4 regions of the Streptomyces sp. NPDC085460 genome follow, and region 1 is predicted to be linked to each of the others. Evidence: riboswitches for the same ligand, from Rfam matches in the RefSeq annotation. Region 1 holds a riboswitch; each other region holds the start of a gene.
The links. A riboswitch is a leader RNA that binds a small molecule or an ion and turns the genes downstream of it on or off. The one in region 1 is predicted to bind cobalamin.
Positions count from the first base shown of each region.

Region 2: it holds a riboswitch for cobalamin, as region 1 does, so the genes downstream of both, cobN (cobaltochelatase subunit CobN) here and ACIGHB_RS12085 (energy-coupling factor ABC transporter permease) in region 1, are expected to answer to the same signal.
Region 3: it holds a riboswitch for cobalamin, as region 1 does, so the genes downstream of both, metE (5-methyltetrahydropteroyltriglutamate--homocysteine S-methyltransferase) here and ACIGHB_RS12085 (energy-coupling factor ABC transporter permease) in region 1, are expected to answer to the same signal.
Region 4: it holds a riboswitch for cobalamin, as region 1 does, so the genes downstream of both, ACIGHB_RS32655 (CoA-acylating methylmalonate-semialdehyde dehydrogenase) here and ACIGHB_RS12085 (energy-coupling factor ABC transporter permease) in region 1, are expected to answer to the same signal.

Region 1 covers NZ_JBITTO010000004.1:222,890-225,079, reverse strand. Annotated here, with positions in the region: gene cbiQ (cobalt ECF transporter T component CbiQ) at 1-204, opposite strand, end outside; gene ACIGHB_RS12090 (energy-coupling factor ABC transporter substrate-binding protein) at 211-555, opposite strand; gene ACIGHB_RS12085 (energy-coupling factor ABC transporter permease) at 555-1,250, opposite strand; cobalamin riboswitch at 1,279-1,501, opposite strand; gene ACIGHB_RS12080 (PTS-dependent dihydroxyacetone kinase phosphotransferase subunit DhaM) at 1,663-2,070, opposite strand; gene dhaL (dihydroxyacetone kinase subunit DhaL) at 2,067-2,190, opposite strand, start outside.
Region 2 covers NZ_JBITTO010000003.1:306,766-308,955, forward strand. Annotated here, with positions in the region: gene cobN (cobaltochelatase subunit CobN) at 1-1,071, opposite strand, end outside; cobalamin riboswitch at 1,108-1,245, opposite strand; gene ACIGHB_RS09260 (cobalamin biosynthesis protein CobG) at 1,325-2,190, shown strand, end outside.
Region 3 covers NZ_JBITTO010000001.1:681,199-683,388, forward strand. Annotated here, with positions in the region: gene metE (5-methyltetrahydropteroyltriglutamate--homocysteine S-methyltransferase) at 1-1,213, opposite strand, end outside; cobalamin riboswitch at 1,381-1,606, opposite strand; gene ACIGHB_RS02930 (AMP-binding protein) at 1,898-2,190, opposite strand, start outside.
Region 4 covers NZ_JBITTO010000019.1:25,214-27,403, forward strand. Annotated here, with positions in the region: partial or broken gene ACIGHB_RS32645 (short-chain fatty acyl-CoA regulator family protein) at 1-16, shown strand, start outside; gene ACIGHB_RS32650 (ABC transporter substrate-binding protein) at 25-939, opposite strand; cobalamin riboswitch at 1,050-1,230, shown strand; gene ACIGHB_RS32655 (CoA-acylating methylmalonate-semialdehyde dehydrogenase) at 1,460-2,190, shown strand, end outside.

The sequences.
Region 1 (2,190 bases):
CCGGAACGCCCGCCACAGCTGCCGGCCCGGCACACCGGCCGGGCCGAGCAGCACGGCGAGCGTGGCCGCCGCGACCAGGGGCGCGCCCGGCCACGGCGGCAGACACACCGCGCACAGGGTCAGACCGAGACCGAGCGCCGCCTTCTCCGCCGGATGGCGGCGGCGCCAGCGGCTGCTGTGCGCCGCCGCGTCGATCGGCAGCATCGGCGGTTACGCCTCCGCGCCGGGTGCGCCGCTCTCCTCGCGGGCCGCCGCCCGCTCCTCGCCCTGCCGACGGCCGCGCCGCACCCCGAAGTAGTACGCGAGGACACCGGCGCCCAGCGCCGCCTGGAGGGCGAAAAGCGCCGACTCGATCTCGCCGGACGGCGGCTCGTACAGCGGGCTGAACCACGGCTCGTAGTCCGGCTTGATCTCGGTGATCGCCGTCTCGGCCTCCGCGTCGGCGCCGGCGAACGGCTCCTCCTTGTGGTCGCCGAGCCCGAGCGCCAGCGGCACGACGGCGAGCACCGCCACGAGCGCGAGCAGCAGGGTGTTGATCTTCGCGTTCCGGCTCATCACGCCGCCGCCTCCTCGCGTCGCTTCGGCTCCGTCCGGGCGAGCACGCCCAGACGCAGCAGGTCACTCTTGCTGGCCTGCATGAGCAGCCGCACCACGAGGACGGTCAGCAGCCCCTCGCTCACGGCGAGCGGGATCTGCGTCACCGCGAAGATGGAGCCGAACTTCGCCAGCGAACCGGCGATGCCGCTGCCCGGGTCGGGGAAGGCGACGGCCAGCTGGACGCTGGTCACGCAGTAGGTGGACAGGTCGGCGACGAACGCGCCGAAGAAGACGCTCACCATCAGGGGCGCCCCGGACCGCTTCAGCAGCACGTAGGCGCCGTATCCCGCCCAGGGGCCGACGATCGCCATCGAGAAGACGTTCGCCCCCAGCGTGGTCAGCCCGCCGTGGGCGAGCAGCAGCGCCTGGAACAGGAGCGTGATGGTGCCGAGCACCGCCATGATCGGCGGCCGGAACAGTATGGCGCCCAGACCCGTACCCGTAGGATGGGAACAACTGCCCGTCACGGACGGCAGTTTGAGCGCGGACAGGACGAACGTGAAGGCGCCGGCGGCGCCGAGCAACAGCGTGGACTCGGGGTTGGCGCGCACCTCGCGGGTGAGCGCCCGGACGCCGTGGACGACGAACGGAGCCGATGCGACGCCCCAGGCGGCCGCATGGACGGGGGGCAGATACCCCTCGGCGATATGCATGATCGGGAGACCCTCTCCAGCACCTCGTGGATGGACAACGCGCCCTGGCCGGTCTCCTGGCTGACGGTCATGACGCCCGACTCCGCCTTCCCACCCCGCGACGGTCTCCCGCGGCGGAGCAGTGGCTTCCCCGAGGGGAAGGAGCCGGACCTCCCGATCACAGTGGCGAGGGCCGCACCGGTACTGCACCGGTTTCCCGAACACCAAGGCGCTGTGACATTAGTGTGTTGACCTGCTTCATCACAATGCGGGGTCGGTCACTCGCGCTCGGACATCCTCGCCGGGCCCGGTGGCGCGGGACCCGTTGTCAGACCCTCGCACTAGCGTGGAACGCGTCCTAGTGCTTGCTGCTGCTCGGACGAGGGCGCCCCGGCGGCGTGGAACCCAGCCGGGGCGGCCCCCTCTCCCCGTCTCAGACCTTGCGGTAGGCGTACGCCTCCGACGCCGCGGCCGTCACCGCGTCCAGGCCGCCGCCGGCGCTCGCCGTCACCAGGGCGGCCACCGCGCCCTCCACGAAGGGGGCGTCCACGAGCCGGGTGCCCTCCGGGAGTTCGTCGCCCTCCGCGAGGAGGGCCTTCACCGTCAGGACCGCGCTGCCCAGGTCCACCAGGACGGCCACGCCGGCCCCCGCGTCGACGTCCCTCGCCGCCGCGGCGATCAGCTCGGAGCTCGTACCGAGACCGCCGTCGGGCGTGCCGCCCGCCGCCGCGACCGGTGCCAGGTCGCCGCCGCCGGCGAGCCCCCGGGCCAGCTCCGCGACCGCCGCCGCCACGGCGGCACTGTGCGAGACGAGCACGATCCCGACCCTCGCCCCGCTCATCCGGCCGCCCCCTCCGCCGCCTCCTCCGCCGCCTCCGCCAGCGCGGCGAACAGCAGCGCCGAGGAGGTCGCCCCCGGGTCCTGGTGGCCGACCGACCGCTCGCCGAGGTAACTGGCCCGG
Region 2 (2,190 bases), on a different contig from region 1:
GTCGAGGCCGACGGCGTTGCCGATGCGGGAGTGCTTGGTCGGGTACGCGGAGAGGACGAGCGCCAGCTTCTTCTCGGCGTTCGGGATGTGCCGCAGGCGGGCGTGGCGGACGGCGATGCCGGCCACGCGGGCGGCGCGCTCGGCGTCGGCGACGTAGGCGGGCAGGCCGTCGGCGTCGATCTCCTTGAAGGAGAACGGCACGGTGATGAGCCGGCCGTCGAACTCGGGGACGGCGACCTGGCTGGCCGCGTCCAGCGGCGACAGGCCCTCGTCGTTCTCCTCCCAGTTCGCCCGCGAGCCGGTCAGGCACAGGGCCTGGAGCACCGGCACGTCGAGCGCGGCGAGCGCGCCCGCGTCCCACGCCTCCTCGTCTCCGCCGGCCTGCGCGGCGGCGGGCTTGGTGCCGCCGGCGGCGAGGACGGTGGTGACGATCGCGTCGGCGCCGCGCAGCACGGCGAGCAGCTCCTCCTCGGGGGCGCGCAGCGAGGCCACGTACAGCGGGAGGGCGCGGCCGCCCGCGTCCTCGATCGCGTCGCAGAGGGCGCCGACGAAGGCGGTGTTCCCGCTCATGTGGTGGGCGCGGTAGTAGAGCACGGCGACCGTCGGGCCCTCGGCGGAGCGGGCGGGGCGCTCCAGCGGGCCCCAGGTGGGGGCGGCGGCCGGGGCCTCGAAGCCGTGGCCGGTGAGCAGCACGGTGTCGGAGAGGAAGCGGGCCAGCTGCGCCAGGTTGGCGGGGCCGCCGTGGGCGAGGTAGGCGTGGGCCTCGGTGGCGACGCCGACGGGCACGGTGGAGGCGGCCATCAGCTGGGCGTCGGGCGCCTGTTCGCCGCTGAGCACGACGACCGGCTTTCCGGCGGCGAGGACCGCGTCGAGCCCTTCCTGCCAGGAGCGGACGCCGCCGAGGAGGCGGACGACGACGAGTTCGGCGCCGTCGAGCAGGCCGGGGAGGTCGTCGAGCGGGAGCCGGGAGGGGTTGGCGAAGCGGTACGGGACCGGGCCCTCGGGCGCGGCGGCGTTCGCCGCGCGGGCACTGAGCAGGTCGGTGTCGGAGTGCGACAGCAGCAGGAGCATGGCGAGGCTCAGGCCCTTCCTCGGGGTTGTCCGCGCCCCGGGTCATGGTGGATGGCGGGAGTTCCTGACTCACCCGGGGCCGTCGCCGGCTCGGGCTCACAGTGGCGGGACCGCGCCGGATTCTCACCGGGCTTCCTCCCCGGGGTCCTGGGACCCCATGCCGATCTGCATAGTAGATCGTGACGTCGGCGGGCCTAAGAGAGCCGGAGAGTCGGCCGGATCACACTCGGTGGCCGTCCGGTTTCCCGTGGGTATGCTCGCCGCCATGCCGCCGACCCCACCCAGCCCGCCCGAAGCGGGCGAACCTCGCATACGGGACCGAGGCGACGCGTGCCCGGGGGCGCTCCGGCTGCACGCCGCAGCCGACGGTTTCCTCGCCCGACTCCGCCTCCCCGCCGGACGGTTGACGCCACGTCAGCTCATGGCTCTGGCCGACGCGGCCGAGGAACTCGGCGACGGCGGCCTCTCGATCACCTCGCGCGGCAACGCCGAGCTGCGCGGTCTGGCCGAGGGCTGCGGCGGCCGGCTCGCCGCGCTCCTCGACGACGCGGTTCTGCTGCCCTCCCGCACCCACGAGCGGGTCCGGAACATCGTCGCCTCCCCCGCCTCGGGGCTCGACGGACTCGGCCACGCCGACGCGCAGTTGTGGGCCCGGGCCCTGGACGCGGCGCTCTGCGCGGAACCCCGCGCGGCGGCCCTCTCCGGCCGTTTCCTCTTCGTCCTCGACGACGGGCGCGGCGACGTCACCGGCCTCGGCGGCGATGTGAGCTTGGTCGCAGCACCGCACGGCGCCACGCTCCTGACGGCGGGCTCCACGGCCTTCCGGCTGACCCCCGCCGACGCCCCCGCCGCGCAGAACCCCACCACGGACCCCGCCGCCTCCGGCGTCCCCGCCGCCAGCCACGCCTCCTCCGCCTCCGCCTCCCGCGCCGCCACCGCCGCGCTCGCCTGCGCCCTCGCCTTCCTCGACGCCGCCGACGCCGCCGGCACCGGCGCCTGGCGCCCGCGCGAGCTCCCGCCCGGGCACGTCCCGGAGTGGGCCGGCGCCCTCGCCCGCGCGGGGATCACCGCGGAGCCCGTACCCCTGTCTTCCTCTCCTTCGGGGCCGCCGCCCGCGCC
Region 3 (2,190 bases), on a different contig from region 1:
GGACGCGGGTGATCGGGGACTCGGCCCGGGAGGCGAGATCGGCCCGGTTGGCGGCCAGTTCGGCGGCGATGGCGTCGGTGCCCTGGGCGAGGCCGCGTGCGAGGGTGGCGATCTCCGCGGTCTTCTGCCGGGCGAAGGCGAGCCAGCGCCGGACCTGGGGGTCGATGTCGTTCTCGGCGGTCGCGTCGAGCGGGACGTGCAGGAGCGAGCAGGACGCCGCCACGTCGACGCGGTCGGCGAGACCGAGCAGGGTGGCGAGGGTGGCCAGGGACTTCTGGTAGTCGTTGATCCAGATGTTGCGGCCGTTGACGATGCCCGCGACCAGGCGCTTGCCAGGCAGTCCGCCGACCGCGGCGAGGTCGTCGAGGTTGGCGGCGGCGCGCTCGGTGAAGTCGAGGGCGAGGCCCTCCACGGGGGCTGAGGCGAGCACCTGGAGCGCGTCGCCGAGCCGGTCGAAGTAGGAGGCGACGAGCAGCTTGGGCCGGTCGGTGAGCGTGCCGAGATCGCGGTAGGCGCGGGCGGCGGCGTTCAGCTCGGCCGGAGTGCGGTCCTGGACGAGGGCGGGCTCGTCCAGCTGAACCCACTCGGCGCCCGCCGCGCGCAGGTCGGCGAGGACCTCGGCGTAGACGGGCAGCAGCCGGTCCAGGAGGGTCAGCGGGTCGAAGCCGGCGGCGACGCCGGGCGCGGGCTTGGCCAGCAGGAGGTAGGTGACCGGGCCGACGAGCACCGGGCGCGCCGCGTGCCCCAGGGCCAGGGCCTCCTTCAGCTCGGCGACCTGCCGGGAGGAGTCGGCGGTGAAGACGGTGTCGGGGCCGAGTTCGGGGACGAGGTAGTGGTAGTTGGTGTCGAACCACTTCGTCATCTCCAGGGGCGCCACGTCCTGCGTGCCCCGGGCCATGGCGAAGTAGCCGTCCAGGGCGTCGGCGGCCACGGCCTCCCGGTGCCGGGCGGGGATGGCGCCGACCATGACGCTGGTGTCCAGGACGTGGTCGTAGGACGAGAAGTCGCCGGTGGGCACCTCGGTGATGCCGGCGTCGGCCAGCTGCCGCCAGTTCGACCTGCGCAGCTCGGCGGCGGTGGCCCGGAGGGCGTCGGCGGTGACGCGGCCCTTCCAGTACCCCTCGATCGCCCTCTTCAGCTCACGGTTCGGACCCTGGCGGGGGTAGCCGTACACGGTGGCTCGAACTGCCGCGGTCGCGGGCTTCGCTGTCACGGAACTCTCCTTCGCGAGTTTGTGTCCGGAACATCCCGGCGGGGGACGCGGACGCGAAGGAATACGACGGAACGCGCGGCTCACGCCGCGGTGGAACACCGCACGTGCCGCTCGCCGTGTACGCCGACCCGCCCACGAGGTCACCGGAATGGCCGTGCGCGGAGTACGTCCGCGTACGGGCAACGGGCAGGTCTTCGGACTCGCGGGCACACCGGCCTCTGACGAGGCAGGCACCTACTGGCCGTCGCTTCCCAGGACCGTTCTCCGGTCCCAGTGCGTATGACGGCGGTCGTTCCCGCTCACCGCTGCGGGGCAGTCCCGGATTCCCACCGGGTTCCCTCTTACGACGTTCCCGCCTGGATGACGGGACGAACCAGCTGCGGACGCCACCCTAGCCGCGCACGAGCCCAGCGGTGACGAGATCCCACCATGCGGACGTCACCATGAGAACCGTCCCGGACCCGCACCACGTGGAGAGGGACCTCGCGGCACAGGCGCTGGTGATCCGGCTGGGTTCCGGCCGGCGGTTCACCGCCTACGCCGACGTCGAGCTGATCGACGCGCTCACGAAGGACCGGCCCGGCGCGCGTCGGTTCGTCGTCAACACCCTCGGGCCGCCGGCCGAAGTCGGCACAGCCCTGCGGCAGGCACGGCATCTCCGTACCGCAGTCGGAAAGGGAATCGTCAGCTCAGCAGCGCTCGGAGCCTGCGCCGGTCGGGCTTTCCCACGGACGTGTGGGGGATGTCGGCCAGCAGGTGGACCACGGTCGGTGCGTACTGGTCGCCTTTGCGGGCGGTGACGAAGGCATGGATCTCGTCGTGGGTGATGTCGTGGTCCCGGGCGGGCACCACGGCGGCGTGCACGTGCTCGGTCGCATCCTGGTCGGGCACGCTGAAGACGGCGCACTGGGCGACGGCCGGATGGGTCAGGAGCACCGCTTCGACCTCGCTCGGGTAGATGCCCCCGCCCGCCACCT
Region 4 (2,190 bases), on a different contig from region 1:
CGACCCCTCGGACTGACCCGGGGATCAGGGGAGCGGGAACGCCTCGGCCGTCGACACGGGGTCCCCGGCCCGGACCCCGTGGAGGACGTGCGCGAGAACCTCCGCGCCGCGCACCACCCGGGGGCCCGGCCGGTTGAAGTAGGCGGGCCCGTCCAGCACCCACACCGCGCCCGACCGTACCGCCGGCAGATCGTCCCAACCGGGGAGGGAGGTCAACAGGTCGCGCTCGCGCACGGTCCGTTCGGGCGGGAAGCCGCACGGCAGGACCAGGAGGACGTCGGGGCGGACAGCCTGGACGGCCTCCCATGTCATCGGCTTCGTGTGCTCTCCGGGAGCGGCGAGGAACGGTTCGCCGCCGGCGCAGGTGATCTGTTCGGGCACCCAGTGTCCCGCGGGCCACAGCGGATCGAGCCACTCGACCGCCACGACCCGGGGCCGGGGCCGGCCCGCCGTGAGGCCACGTACCGCGGCCAGCCGACCGCGCAGCTCCTCGCGCCGCCGCTCGGCCCGCTCACGCACGCCCAGGAGCTCACCGACCGTGACCAGGCAGTCCAGGACGTCGTCCAGGGTGCGGGGCTCCAGGCTGAGGACTCGGGAACCGCCGTCCAGGACGCGCACCGCGCGTGAGACAGCCTCGTAGGACACCGCGCAGACATCGCACAGGTCCTGCGTGAGCACGACATCGGGCGCGAGAGCGGCGAGAGCCCTGGCGTCGAGGGTGTAAAGCGAGGAGCCGCCGTGCGCCGCGCCGCCGACCGCCGCGGAGATCTCCCGGCTGGTCAGGTCCTCGGACGAGAACCCGGCGGTGGTGACCACCGGCACCCCGGCCACGTCCCGCGGCGGCCAGTCGCATTCATGGGTCCGTCCCACCAGGTCGGCGGCCAGCCCGAGCTCGGCCACGATGTCGGTCGCCGCGGGCAGCAAGGAGACGATGCGCATGGTCCGAGCCTATGGGGTTCCTCGCCGGTCACGCGGGCTCGCGCGGTCGACTGTCCAGACGTCCTGGCCGTGACGGGGTGGGGGTGGACTTACTAGGACGTCCAACTATATGTTCGTGACGAGCCCGCGGTGCAGGGAAGCCGGTGTGATTCCGGCGCGGTCCCGCCACTGTGACCGGGGAGTGTGCTCTTCCAGCAGGTCAGGCCACTGACGGAAACCATCCGTCGGGAAGGCCGGAGAGCATGCGCTGATCCGGGAGTCAGGATACCGGCCGTGGGGTGTTCCGTGTTGTCCACGAGGATGGAGCAGACACGCATGGCACCGGTACGTGACCACGGCCCTGGTGATCCGGCGGAGTACCCGAAACCCGAGGCCCTGTCCCCGCGTTCGTGACTCGACGAAGGCGTCCCCGCCTTCCCCTGTCCCGCGGCGGCACCCGCGTGCGCGCATCCCGATCGGTGCGTCCTCGCGGTCCTCGCCGCGCCTTCCTCGGATCCGTACCTGACGAGAGCAGGCTTCGATGGTCCGCGAACTCACCCATTTCATCGGCGGCAAGCACACCGTCGGCACGTCCGGTCTCTTCGCCGACGTGTACGACCCCAACACCGGCGCCGTCCAGGCCAGGGTTCCCCTGGCCGGGCGCGCCGACACCGAGGCGGCGATCGCCGACGCCGAGACGGCCCAGCAGGAGTGGGGCCGGTGGAATCCGCAGCGACGTGCCCGCGTCCTGCTGCGCTTCCTCCAACTCGTGGAGGGGGAGCGGGACTCCTTGGCCCGGCTGCTCTCCGCCGAACACGGCAAGACCGTCGCCGACGCGCACGGCGACCTTCAACGCGGCCTGGAGGTCGTCGAGTTCGCCGCCGGCATCCCGCACCTCCTCAAGGGAGAGTTCACCGACAACGCCGGCACCGGCATCGACGTCCACTCACTGCGCTCCCCGCTCGGCGTCGTCGCCGGGATCACCCCCTTCAACTTCCCGGCGATGATCCCGCTGTGGAAGGCCGCACCCGCCCTGGCCTGCGGCAACGCCTTCATCCTCAAGCCGTCCGAGCGCGACCCCTCGGTACCTCTGCGGCTCGCCGAGCTGTTCCTGGAGGCGGGCCTGCCGCCGGGCGTGCTGAACGTGGTCAACGGAGGCAAGGAGGCCGTCGACACGCTCCTCGAAGACCCCCGCGTCCAGGCTCTGGGCTTCGTCGGATCCACCCCGATCGCCGCGCACATCTACGCCACCGCCGCCGCGCACGGAAAGCG